Linked DNA regions of Hoeflea sp. 108. The protein of the gene in region 2 interacts with the protein of the main gene of each other region in a pairwise test. Links are inferred from orthologs where the notes say so. Each region holds a gene or a part of one and is shown on either strand. Other genes may lie near its edges.

Region 1 (5,218 bases), 220 kb from region 2 along the record:
GTCAGTCGTGCGGAAGTAGAACTGCGGACGGTAATTGGTGAAGAACGGCGTGTGACGGCCACCCTCTTCCTTGGTCAGGATGTAGGCTTCAGCCACGAACTTCTTGTGCGGCTTCACCGTGCCCGGCTTGGCCAGAACCTGGCCGCGCTCGACGTCTTCGCGGGCAACGCCACGGATCAGCGCGCCGATGTTGTCGCCGGCCTGGCCCTGGTCGAGCAGCTTGCGGAACATTTCAACGCCCGTGCAGGTCGTCTTCGAGGTCGGGCGGATGCCGACGATCTCGAGTTCTTCGCCGACCTTGACGACGCCGCGCTCGACGCGACCGGTGACAACCGTGCCACGGCCCGAGATCGAGAACACGTCTTCGATCGGCATCAGGAACGGCTTGTCGATCGGACGCTCAGGCGTCGGGATGTAGGAGTCGACTGCTTCCATCAGGGCGCGGATCGCGTCTTCGCCGATCTTCTTGTCCGAATCGTTGAGCGCAGCAACAGCCGAACCCTTGATCATCGGAATGTCGTCGCCGGGGAACTCGTACTTCGACAGAAGCTCGCGAACCTCGAGCTCGACCAGCTCGAGCAGCTCTTCGTCGTCGACCAGGTCAACCTTGTTCAGGAACACCACCAGCGCCGGAACGCCGACCTGACGGGCGAGCAGGATGTGCTCGCGGGTCTGCGGCATCGGGCCGTCGGCAGCCGAAACGACCAGGATCGCGCCGTCCATCTGGGCGGCACCGGTGATCATGTTCTTGACGTAGTCGGCGTGGCCGGGGCAGTCGACGTGAGCGTAGTGACGAGCAGGCGTCTCGTACTCAACGTGTGCCGTCGAAATCGTGATGCCGCGAGCCTTCTCTTCGGGAGCAGCGTCGATCTGGTCATACGCCTTGAACTCGCCGAAATACTTCGTGATCGCCGCCGTCAGCGACGTCTTGCCGTGGTCAACGTGACCAATCGTGCCGATGTTCACATGAGGCTTATTACGCTCGAATTTACCTTTTGCCATTGTCTCTTTCCTTGAGCATCGGGACCTTGGTTCCGGTCGGATGCGGGGCGATTAGCGATAAAGCCCGAAAAAGACAAGCACCTTTTGGCCAAACGGGCTGTCTGGGCCAAAAAGCGACGTCGCTCTTTCAGTGCAGGTTGCACATATAGGGACAAGCAAGTGTAATTGAAAGGCATCCCGCGCCTGGCGAACGCCTGGAGCGGGTAGCGGGAATCGAACCCGCGTATTCAGCTTGGAAGGCTGCTGCTCTACCATTGAGCTATACCCGCATCCCGAGCGCCACGCGCCTGTTCAGGAGCGAAGGACGCTCTGGTATCCACCTCGCTTCGGCGCATGGACTTTTCCGAAAGATGAGCTTTCGGGGCCATGCACTCTGTGGCTCGCGGCCGGCAGTGGTGGAGGAGGTTGGATTCGAACCAACGTAAGCTGAGCTAACGGATTTACAGTCCGTCCCCTTTAACCACTCGGGCACTCCTCCAACTGCTGCCGGAGCCATGCGACGAGGCATTCCAGATCCCGGTTCCTAGCGAAGCGCCCTGCCCCGAAATCTGCGTGGGCTTATGGCGACAAGGATTTGGCCTGTCAACCGGACAGCGTGCGTTTTCATGCGGAATATTCACAGCGCCGACTAACCGGCCGTATCCAAAGCGCAGCGCGGCGGCTATAGCGAGACCATGAACGATACAAAAAAGCCCGGCACGCCCAAGGACACCCATTACGCCAAGCTGCGTCGCACTTTTCGCGACCAGAAGGCTGGCGGCGCCCCCGAATTCAGGCCCAAGCGGCCGGTCCCTCCGGGCGAACTTGCAGCTGACGGCCTCGTGCGCCTCTACGGCCTGCACACGGTGCGCGCAGCGCTCGACAATCCGCGCCGCAAGATCAGCAGGATGCTGGTGACTCGCAACGCCGCCGAACGGCTCGAAATATCCGACATCGGCGCCCTGCCCTTTGCGGCGGAAATGGTCGAACCCAGGGACATCGACAAGATCACCGGCTCGGAAGCCGTCCATCAGGGCGTGTTGATCGAGGCAGAACCGCTGAAGCCCAAGGCACTGTCGGCACTCGGCGATTCGCCGCTCGTGCTGGTGCTTGACCAGGTCACAGACCCGCATAATGTCGGCGCCATCATGCGCTCGGCTGTGGCTTTCGGCGCTGGCGCATTGATCACCACGCAACGTCACAGTCCGCATGAGACCGGCGTGCTCGCCAAGTCGGCTTCGGGTGCACTCGAGCACATCGACCTGATCGAAGTGCGCAACCTTGCCGACGCGCTTGGCCAGCTGCACGAGGCGGGCTTCCAGACCATCGGCCTCGATTCGGACGGCCCGGCGGAACTGGAAAAGACCTTCTCCGCAAAGAAGGTGGCGTTGGTTCTGGGCGCGGAAGGCAAGGGCCTGCGGCAGAAGACGCGCGAGACCGTGACGTCGCTGGCGCGCCTCGACATGCCGGGGGCGATCCGTTCGCTGAATGTGTCCAATGCGGCTGCCGTGTCGCTCTATGCGGCGCGCCTTTGGCTGCGGTAAGCCGCGGCATCTTCACTCACCGGGTAGGCTTGACCTTCCACCTGGCGGAAGCCGTAATTTCCATGGCGCAACGGAGTTTCGCCATGGTCTGCCGCCCCAGAGTTTTTGCTGTCCTGTCAGCCGTCCTCGCGCTCGGCTCGGCCACACCCGCATCCGCGCAGGGAATCAGCATCGCGGATCTCGCCGGCAAGACGCATATTCATGGGCTGGCCTTTGACCGCGCCGCCCCGCCTAATGTCCTGGTCGCCACCCACCACGGACTGATGAAGGCTGCACCCGACGGCACGGTGACGCCGGTTTCCGACAGCCGCGACGACTTCATGGGCTTTGTGCCGCATCCCTCTGACGCGACGATCATGTTCGCCAGCGGCCATCCGCAGGCTGGCGGCAATCTCGGCTTCATCAAGTCCACCGATTCGGGAAAGAGCTGGGAGCAGATCGCGACCGGCGTCGATGGGCCGGTCGATTTTCACCAGCTGGCGGTCAGCCCGTCCAATCCCGACGTGCTCTATGGCTCGTATGGAGCGATCCAGACCAGCCGCGACGGCGGTAAGAGCTGGGCAGTCGCCGGCGACGGCCCGGCCAAGCTGATCGACCTCGCCGTGTCGCCTGCAAACCCCGATACGGTCTATGCCGCGACAGAAGAAGGTCTGCTGGTGAGCCGCGATGCCGCAAAGAGCTGGCAGCCGCTGATGGCAGATGTGCCGGTCACGACAATCGACCTGGCTGCCGACGGCACGATCCTCGCCTATGTGCCGGGTCGCGGGCTGCTCAAGGCAAACGAATCGTCGCCGACATTCGAGAAAGTAGCCGACGGCCCCGATCCTGCCGGCTACATCCTGCATCTGGCGATAGACCAGCAGAAGCCGCTGCGCATGGTGGCTGTCACCTGCACCCGCGCCATCGTCGTTTCCGGCGATGCCGGGGCGAGCTGGAAAATGCTCGGCAAGAAATAGCGCCACGAAGCCGCAACGCTGAACGGGCCCGCTGCGACGCGCAGGGACCCGTTCATCGACAGTGATGAAAAAGATGCGGCGTTGGGAACTTCCGCCGCGCCCTTCCCTGCCTATGCTGCTTCGCTGTTGGCTGCGTCGCCCGAGCCGACCTCGAAATTGGCCATGCGCTCCAGCGCCCGCACCAGCGCCGAGTGATCTTCCTTTGCCCCGCCATTGGCCGCGCAGGAGTTGAACAGCTCCTGCGTCATCGACGTGTTGGGCAGCGAGACGCCGAGCGCCTTGGCGCCCTGCAGTGCGAGGTTGAGGTCCTTCTGATGCAACTCGATGCGGAAGCCGGGCGCAAAGGTGCGCTTGACCATGCGCTCGCCATGCACCTCGAGAATACGCGAGGCGGCAAGTCCGCCCATCAGCGCCTGACGCACCTTGGCCGGGTCGGCGCCTGCCTTGGAGGCGAACACAAGCGCTTCGGCAACGGCCTCGATGGTCAGCGCGACGACGATCTGGTTGGCGACCTTGGTGGTCTGGCCGACGCCGTTGGGTCCAACCAGCGTGATGTTCTTGCCCATCTTTTCGAATACCGGGCGGGCGCGCTCGAACGCCTTGTCGGTGCCGCCGACCATGATGGTGAGCGACGCCGCCTTGGCGCCGACCTCGCCGCCCGAAACCGGCGCATCGAGATAGTCGCAGCCGAGTTCGTTGATCTTCTTGGCAAACTCCTTGGTCTCGATCGGCGAGATCGAGCTCATGTCGATGACGAGCTTGCCCTTGGAGAGGCCTGACGCAATGCTGTTTTCGCCGAACAGAACATCGGCCACCTGCGGTGTGTCGGGCACCATGGTGATGACGATGTCCGAGGCTTCGGCAAGCGCGCGGTGACCTGTGACCTTCTTCAGGCCCTTGGCGACGAGCGCGTCCGGCAGCGCGCCGCGATGGTCGCTGGCATAGACTTCAAAGCCCGCATCCAACAGATGCCCCGCCATCGGGGCGCCCATGATGCCAAGGCCGACAAATCCGATCTTTTCCATTTTCTTTGTCCTTCAAATGCTGGTCAGGCGGCCGCACTGCCCTTGCGGGCAAAGCCGGAGAACCATCCCAGTCCTTCGACCGTGCCGGCCTTGGGCTTGTATTCGGCGCCGACCCAGCCGGCGTAGCCGATGCGGTCGAGGTGCTCGTAGAGGAACGGGTAGTTGATCTCGCCTGTGCCCGGCTCGTGGCGACCGGGATTGTCGGCCAACTGCACATGGGCGATGCGCGAGAGGTTGGCCTCGATCGTGCGGGCGAGATCCCCCTCCATGATCTGCATGTGGTAGATGTCGTATTGCAGGTAGAGATTGTCCGAACCGACCTTGTCGATCAGCGCCAGCGCCTGCTTCGTGTTGGTCAGGAAGAAGCCGGGAATGTCCCTTACGTTGATCGGCTCGATCAGCAGGCGGATGCCTGCAGCCTTGAGCTTCTCGGCAGCAAAACGAAGATTCTCGACGAAGACGTTTTCGACGGCATCGCGATCCACGCCCTGAGGGGCGATGCCGGCAAGGCAGTTCACCTGCGTGCAGCCAAGAGCCTGCGCATAAGCGATTGCCTTGTCGACACCCTGGCGGAATTCGTGGATCCGGTCGGGCAGCACGGCAATGCCGCGCTCGCCTGCCGCCCAGTCGCCGGGCGGCAGGTTGAACAGCGCCTGGGTCAGGCCGTTCTTCTTGAGACGTGCGGCAATCACGTCAGGCGCATGATCGTAAG
Region 2 (5,284 bases):
ACCACGGGAATGAAATAAAGCCCCGCGGCAAGGACCACCGCCGCGATGGCCAGCTTGCGGATGGTACGGTTAGACATGCTCATGGTCGGCCCCAGATTGGTGGAAGTCGCTCGAAAAGCCCCGGCACACTCATAGGCGCGGCAAACGCATTTGAACAGCCGGGGGCGACTCTCGGAAAACAGGGTTGAGCACGCCTACATTGCGACAACCTGTACAAATTCACCGAACATACAGGTCAGGCGGCCTTCACTGCCCCAGCTTCGCTGCGCAGCAGCCACCAGCCATAGATGCCGATGGGGCGGGCAATCAGGAATTCCCTGATTTCCGAGAGCTCATAGCCATCTGCGATGCGGCAACGATGTCAGGAGGGTTCGCCGCACGCCTCATCGCGGCTTTGCCGCGGCAGCCTGTTCGGCTAGAAATGGCCGCACAAACGCATGCGCTGAGGGGGTCGTCGATGAGTGGAAAAATCCGTGCCGGCATGGGCGGCTGGACCTTCGAGCCGTGGGAAGGCACGTTCTATCCGGAGAAGCTGTCCAAGGCCAAGCAGCTCCAGTTCGCCGGCAGCCAGGTGCCATCGATCGAGGTCAACGGCACCTATTATTCCGGTTTCAAGGAACCGACCTTCCTGAAATGGGCCTCCGAGACACCTGACGGTTTCGTCTTCTCGCTCAAGGGCAACCGCTTCGTCACCAACCGCCGCGTGCTGGCCGAGGCAGGCGAATCGATCGAGCGTTTCGTCACCCAGGGCATTGCTGCCCTCGGCGAAAAGCTCGGCCCGATCCTGTGGCAGTTCGCCCCCACCAAGAAGTTCGACGCCGACGATTTCGAGGGCTTTCTCAAGCTGCTGCCCGAAAAGCTGGATGGCATCACCCTTCGCCATGCGCTCGAAGTGCGCAATGCGAGCTTCGTCGTGCCCGAATTCGTCCAACTGGCTCGCAAGTACAACGCAGCCATCGTTTATGCCGACCACGCCACCTATCCGGCAATTGCCGACGTGACAGGCGATTTCGTCTATCTCCGGCTGCAGACCGGCAGCGATGACAATCACGACTGCTACACGCCAAAAGCACTCGACGAATGGGTCGAACGTGCAAAGACCTTCGCTGCAGGCGGCGTCCCGGCCGACCTCGACCGCGCCGATCCTTCGACCGAGGCTCCGGTCAAGCCGCGCGACGTGTTCGTCTACTTCATCACCGAGGGCAAGGTCCGCGCCCCGTTCGGCGCCATGGCCTTCATGAAGCGGATCAACGGATAGAGCAATTCCAGAGATCTGTGCGGCGGTTTCCCGCCCGCACCTGCGTCACGACAAAGGACGTTTCCACGGTTCGAAGCGACGCGGAAATGCTCTGATCTCTTGACGCGTCAGACTCCGGCGGCGCGCCCGGAACCAGCCGTCAACGCGTCCCAGCCAGCCATCGCGCCATCGGCCACCGCCAACAGCGTCTCGCGCGTCGCACCGTCGCGCGCCTGTACCGACATGCCCTGCTGTACGGCTATGATGAAGGCAGCCAGCCCGGCGCAGTCGGTCGTTGACGGCAGGTCGCCCTGCTCCACGGCAAGCCGCAGCCGCTCGTTCAGCTGCCGCGTGCTCGACAGCCGGCGCTCACTGAGATCGTTGAACACCTCACGATTGCTTTCGCTGACATTGAGCGCGCCCAGCACGATCAGGCAGCCCCTGGGATCATCGGGTTCGCTGAACGCCCTGGCCGAAGCGCAAAGGAAACTCGCAATCGCCTCCCTGATGCTGCCGGGGCGCTCGAAGGCACCCCAAACCGCGACGCCTTCGGTCGCGCCATAGAGATCGACAGCTTCGCGAAACAACGTCTCCTTGCTGCCGAATGCAGCGTAAAGGCTGGGCGAGTTGATGCCCATCGCTGTCGTCAAATCCGCCAGGGACGACCCGTCATAACCCTTCTTCCAGAATACCCGCATCGCCTGCCGCAAGGCTGCATCGCGATCGAAGCTGCGCGGACGACCCTTCTGAGACATCGAAAGCCTTTCTGTTATGATCGATACATAAATCCCTTGACCACTCGGGGCAAGAGTGCCACCTATTTTGTATTGTTCATTACAGAAAGATGGATCATGCCCACCTCACCCAACGCCACCGACCTCCACGGCAAGGTCGCCCTCGTCACCGGCGGCAGCCGCGGCATCGGTGCGGCCATCGCCCGGCAACTGGCAGCCGCCGGCGCTGATGTCGCCTTGACCTATGCCCGCTCGGCCGAAAAGGCACAGGGCGTCGTCGCTGATATCGAAGCCAAAGGTCGCCGCGCGATGGCGATCCAAGCCGACAATCTCGATGCGAAGGCTGTCGAGGCAGCCGTCACCAAAACTGTCTCCTCGTTCGGCCGCCTGGACATCCTCGTCAACAGCGCCGGCATCTGGCATGCCGGTACCATCGACACAGTCACGCTGGCCGAGCTCGACGCGGTGATGTCGGTCAATTTCCGTGCCCCCTTTATCGCCTCCCGCGCGGCTTCAGGAGTCATGCCCGAGGGCGGTCGCATCATTTCCATCGGCAGCAATCTCGCCGACCGTGTTCCCTTCGAGGGCATCGGTCTCTATTCGGCCAGCAAGGCAGCACTGGTCGGTCTGACCAAGGGACTGGCGCGCGACCTTGGCCCGCGCGGCATCACCGTCAATATCGTCCATCCCGGCTCCACCGACACCGACATGAACCCGGCCGAAGGTGACGGCGCCGACCACCAGCGCAATCTCATGGCCATCCCGCGCTTCGGCTCCCCCGACGACGTCGCCGGCCTCGTCACCTGGCTCGCCGGCCCCCAGGGCCGCTTCGTCACCGGTGCCGCACTCACCATCGACGGTGGAACCAACGCCTGAGTTACAGGAGCTTTTCCGGCAGGAGCGGTGGAGAACCGTTTTCCATCCTCTTGCGCGCTGCAGTGGCCTGTTTGGCCTGGGCAGATGGCCGTCATCCCGGCTCCGGACCGGCAATGCTGCGCCGTCACAACGCTTCGCCATCGCGGTGTCGGAAATGGGCACCGTGATAGCGCGACGGATCCAGAGCCTCAATCCGAGTGGGTCTCGCTTCGCTCGCCCGGCATGACGGTCTCACAGGTCAGCGCGCCCGAACCGTCCTGGGGGCGCCCTCGCCCCCTCACCCAACCAACCCAGCAGTCACCTCTCTCAGCGCCAGCGGCAGGTCCTCTGCAATCAGCCCTGGCCCGAAACGTCGAGCCGCGTCGGCATGCATCCACACAGCCGCACAGGCAGCCTCGAAATGCGGCATGCCCTGCGCCACCAGAGCTGCGACAATTCCCGACAAGACATCGCCGGAGCCGGCAGTGGCCAGCAGCGGCGTGCCGTTGCTGTTGATTGCGGCCCGCTCGTCAGGCGCGGCGATGACCGTGTCGGGGCCTTTGTAGACGACGACGGCATGCGCCTTCACGGCCGCCGCACGAGCCCGCTCCAGTTTGGACAACGACGCATCGGCAGTTATCTCAGGAAACAGCCGTCCGAACTCGCCATGATGAGGCGTCAGCACCAGCGCCGGCCCGGGTCGTTTTCGCGCTTCGAAAAAGGCTGCCCTCTGTCGCGAAAGCGAGGTGATGCCGTCGGCATCGAGCACCAGCGTGCCAAAACGGCCTGGCGCATGCCCCATCAGTTCAAGCGCGAAGCGGCCCACCTCGGGCTCGGGGCTGAGGCCGGGCCCATAGACCAGCACTGCCGGCCTGCGGGCATCGAGAAAGGCAATGGCGTCCTCGAAACTGTCCGAGCGCCTGAGAATGATCGAGGTCAGATGCGCCGCATTTGCCGACAACGCCGATCCCGGTGACAGCACCGTAACAGCCCCAGCACCCGCGCGCGCAGCAGCCATGGCCGACAGCCGCGCCGCGCCGGTCGCCGCAACCCCGCCGGAGAAGACGCCGACATGGCCGCGGCTGTATTTGTGGTCATTTTCGGCAGGCACCGGAAACTGCCCGCGCCACCAGCCCGGATCGCTCTCCAGGCAGCGCGTTCCGGTGGCAACGATTGTGGCATCGGAAATGCCGATGTCGGCAACCACAACTTCACCGCACAGCGCCCGCCCCGGATAGAGCAGATGGCCGGGCTTCTTGCGCGCGAAGGTCACGGTTACAGTTGCAGCGAAGGCGCCGCCAAGGACATCGCCGCTCGCACCCGAGACGCCCGAAGGCAGGTCGACGGCAACGACGGCGACGTCGGCCGCATTGGCTCGCTCGATGGCCGCAAGCACTTCGCCGCCGAGTGGCTTCGCAAGCCCGGCGCCAAATAGCGCATCGACAACGACATCGTTGCCGCCGGGTGCAAAGGCCGCCAGCGGTTCGGGCGCAACGGCACAGTCGGCTGCCGCCAGGGCGGCGTCGCTCCCGGCCCTTGGCGTACCCAGTGCAAACAGCCTGACGGAATGCCCAGCTTCACTGACCAGACGCGCCACCACATAGCCGTCGCCGCCGTTGTTGCCCGGGCCGCAAAGGACATGGACCGTCTGCGACGACGGAAACCGCTCCAGGATCAGATCGGCGATGGCACCTCCTGCCCGGCGCATGAGGCAATATCCGTCGACCGGGCCGCCAGCAATCGTCAGCCGGTCGGCTTCGGCCATTTCAGTCGGGGTCAGAAGCTCGAATGCCATGGCAACAATCCGGAAAATGCGCTTGTTTGATCCAGAGTTAGCATACCGCAACCATCGATCGGAACAGCGCCGGCACACCCCATCGCACCAGCATACGCCCAAATTTTAGGCAGGCTGCTACCCTTTTGCCCAACGACCATCTTGCCGCAGCGATGAAAATTTGTGCGGCCGCTGGAAAACCCGTAGAGATTGAAGTCGAATCCCCGCCTTTCCAGCGGCTTGCCGTCGACACCGATCAAACTTGCCGCAGATCCGGCAACTGGCATGCTTCGTGCTTGAGATGCGCGTGTGGGTTCGTCGCCCCGATGAAGTTCCCGGCAGTGGAGGCCAGTATTCGCATGAAAAAGATCGAAGCGATCATCAAGCCGTTCAAGCTCGACGAAGTGAAGGAAGCGCTCCAGGAAGCTGGCCTGCAGGGCATCACGGTTACCGAGGCCAAGGGCTTCGGCCGCCAGAAGGGCCACACCGAACTCTACCGCGGCGCCGAATATGTCGTCGACTTCCTGCCCAAGGTGAAGATCGAGGTCGTGCTCGGCGACGAGGCCGTCGAAGGGGCCATCGAAGCAATCCGCAAGGCCGCCCAGACCGGCCGCATCGGCGACGGCAAGATTTTCGTCTCCAACATCGAGGAAGTGGTGCGCATCCGCACCGGCGAGACAGGCA

Evidence for each region. Proteins that work in one complex are often made in the same cells at the same time.
Region 1: the proteins of B015_RS0112520 (region 2) and rlmB interact in binary tests that used the Escherichia coli proteins (3 or more experiments, as listed by UniProt). The link is inferred for Hoeflea sp. 108 from one-to-one orthologs.

The regions. Positions count from the first base shown.
Region 1 is NZ_KB890024.1:2,326,378-2,331,595, reverse strand. What follows is about bases 777-3,600. They hold rlmB (23S rRNA (guanosine(2251)-2'-O)-methyltransferase RlmB), read left to right. Parts: upstream 777-1,676; coding sequence 1,677-2,525; downstream 2,526-3,600. Other genes in these bases: B015_RS0111390 (2-hydroxy-3-oxopropionate reductase), read right to left, coding at 3,592-3,600; B015_RS30760 (F510_1955 family glycosylhydrolase), read left to right, coding at 2,588-3,481; tuf (elongation factor Tu), read right to left, coding at 777-1,002. In the rest of the region: more of tuf, read right to left, coding at 1-776; more of B015_RS0111390, read right to left, coding at 3,601-4,506; hyi (hydroxypyruvate isomerase), read right to left, coding at 4,530-5,218. UniProt on the Escherichia coli protein: Specifically methylates the ribose of guanosine 2251 in 23S rRNA.
Region 2 is NZ_KB890024.1:2,544,790-2,550,073, forward strand. Bases 2,374-5,263 are described here. They hold B015_RS0112520 (bifunctional ADP-dependent NAD(P)H-hydrate dehydratase/NAD(P)H-hydrate epimerase), read right to left. Parts: upstream 4,622-5,263; coding sequence 3,125-4,621; downstream 2,374-3,124. Other genes in these bases: B015_RS0112515 (SDR family oxidoreductase), read left to right, coding at 2,374-2,847; B015_RS33245 (hypothetical protein), read right to left, coding at 4,603-4,887; B015_RS0112525 (P-II family nitrogen regulator), read left to right, coding at 4,960-5,263. In the rest of the region: B015_RS0112500 (aspartyl/asparaginyl beta-hydroxylase domain-containing protein), read right to left, coding at 1-83; B015_RS0112505 (DUF72 domain-containing protein), read left to right, coding at 458-1,258; B015_RS0112510 (TetR/AcrR family transcriptional regulator), read right to left, coding at 1,366-1,992; more of B015_RS0112515, read left to right, coding at 2,089-2,373; more of B015_RS0112525, read left to right, coding at 5,264-5,284. UniProt on the Escherichia coli protein: Bifunctional enzyme that catalyzes the epimerization of the S- and R-forms of NAD(P)HX and the dehydration of the S-form of NAD(P)HX at the expense of ADP, which is converted to AMP.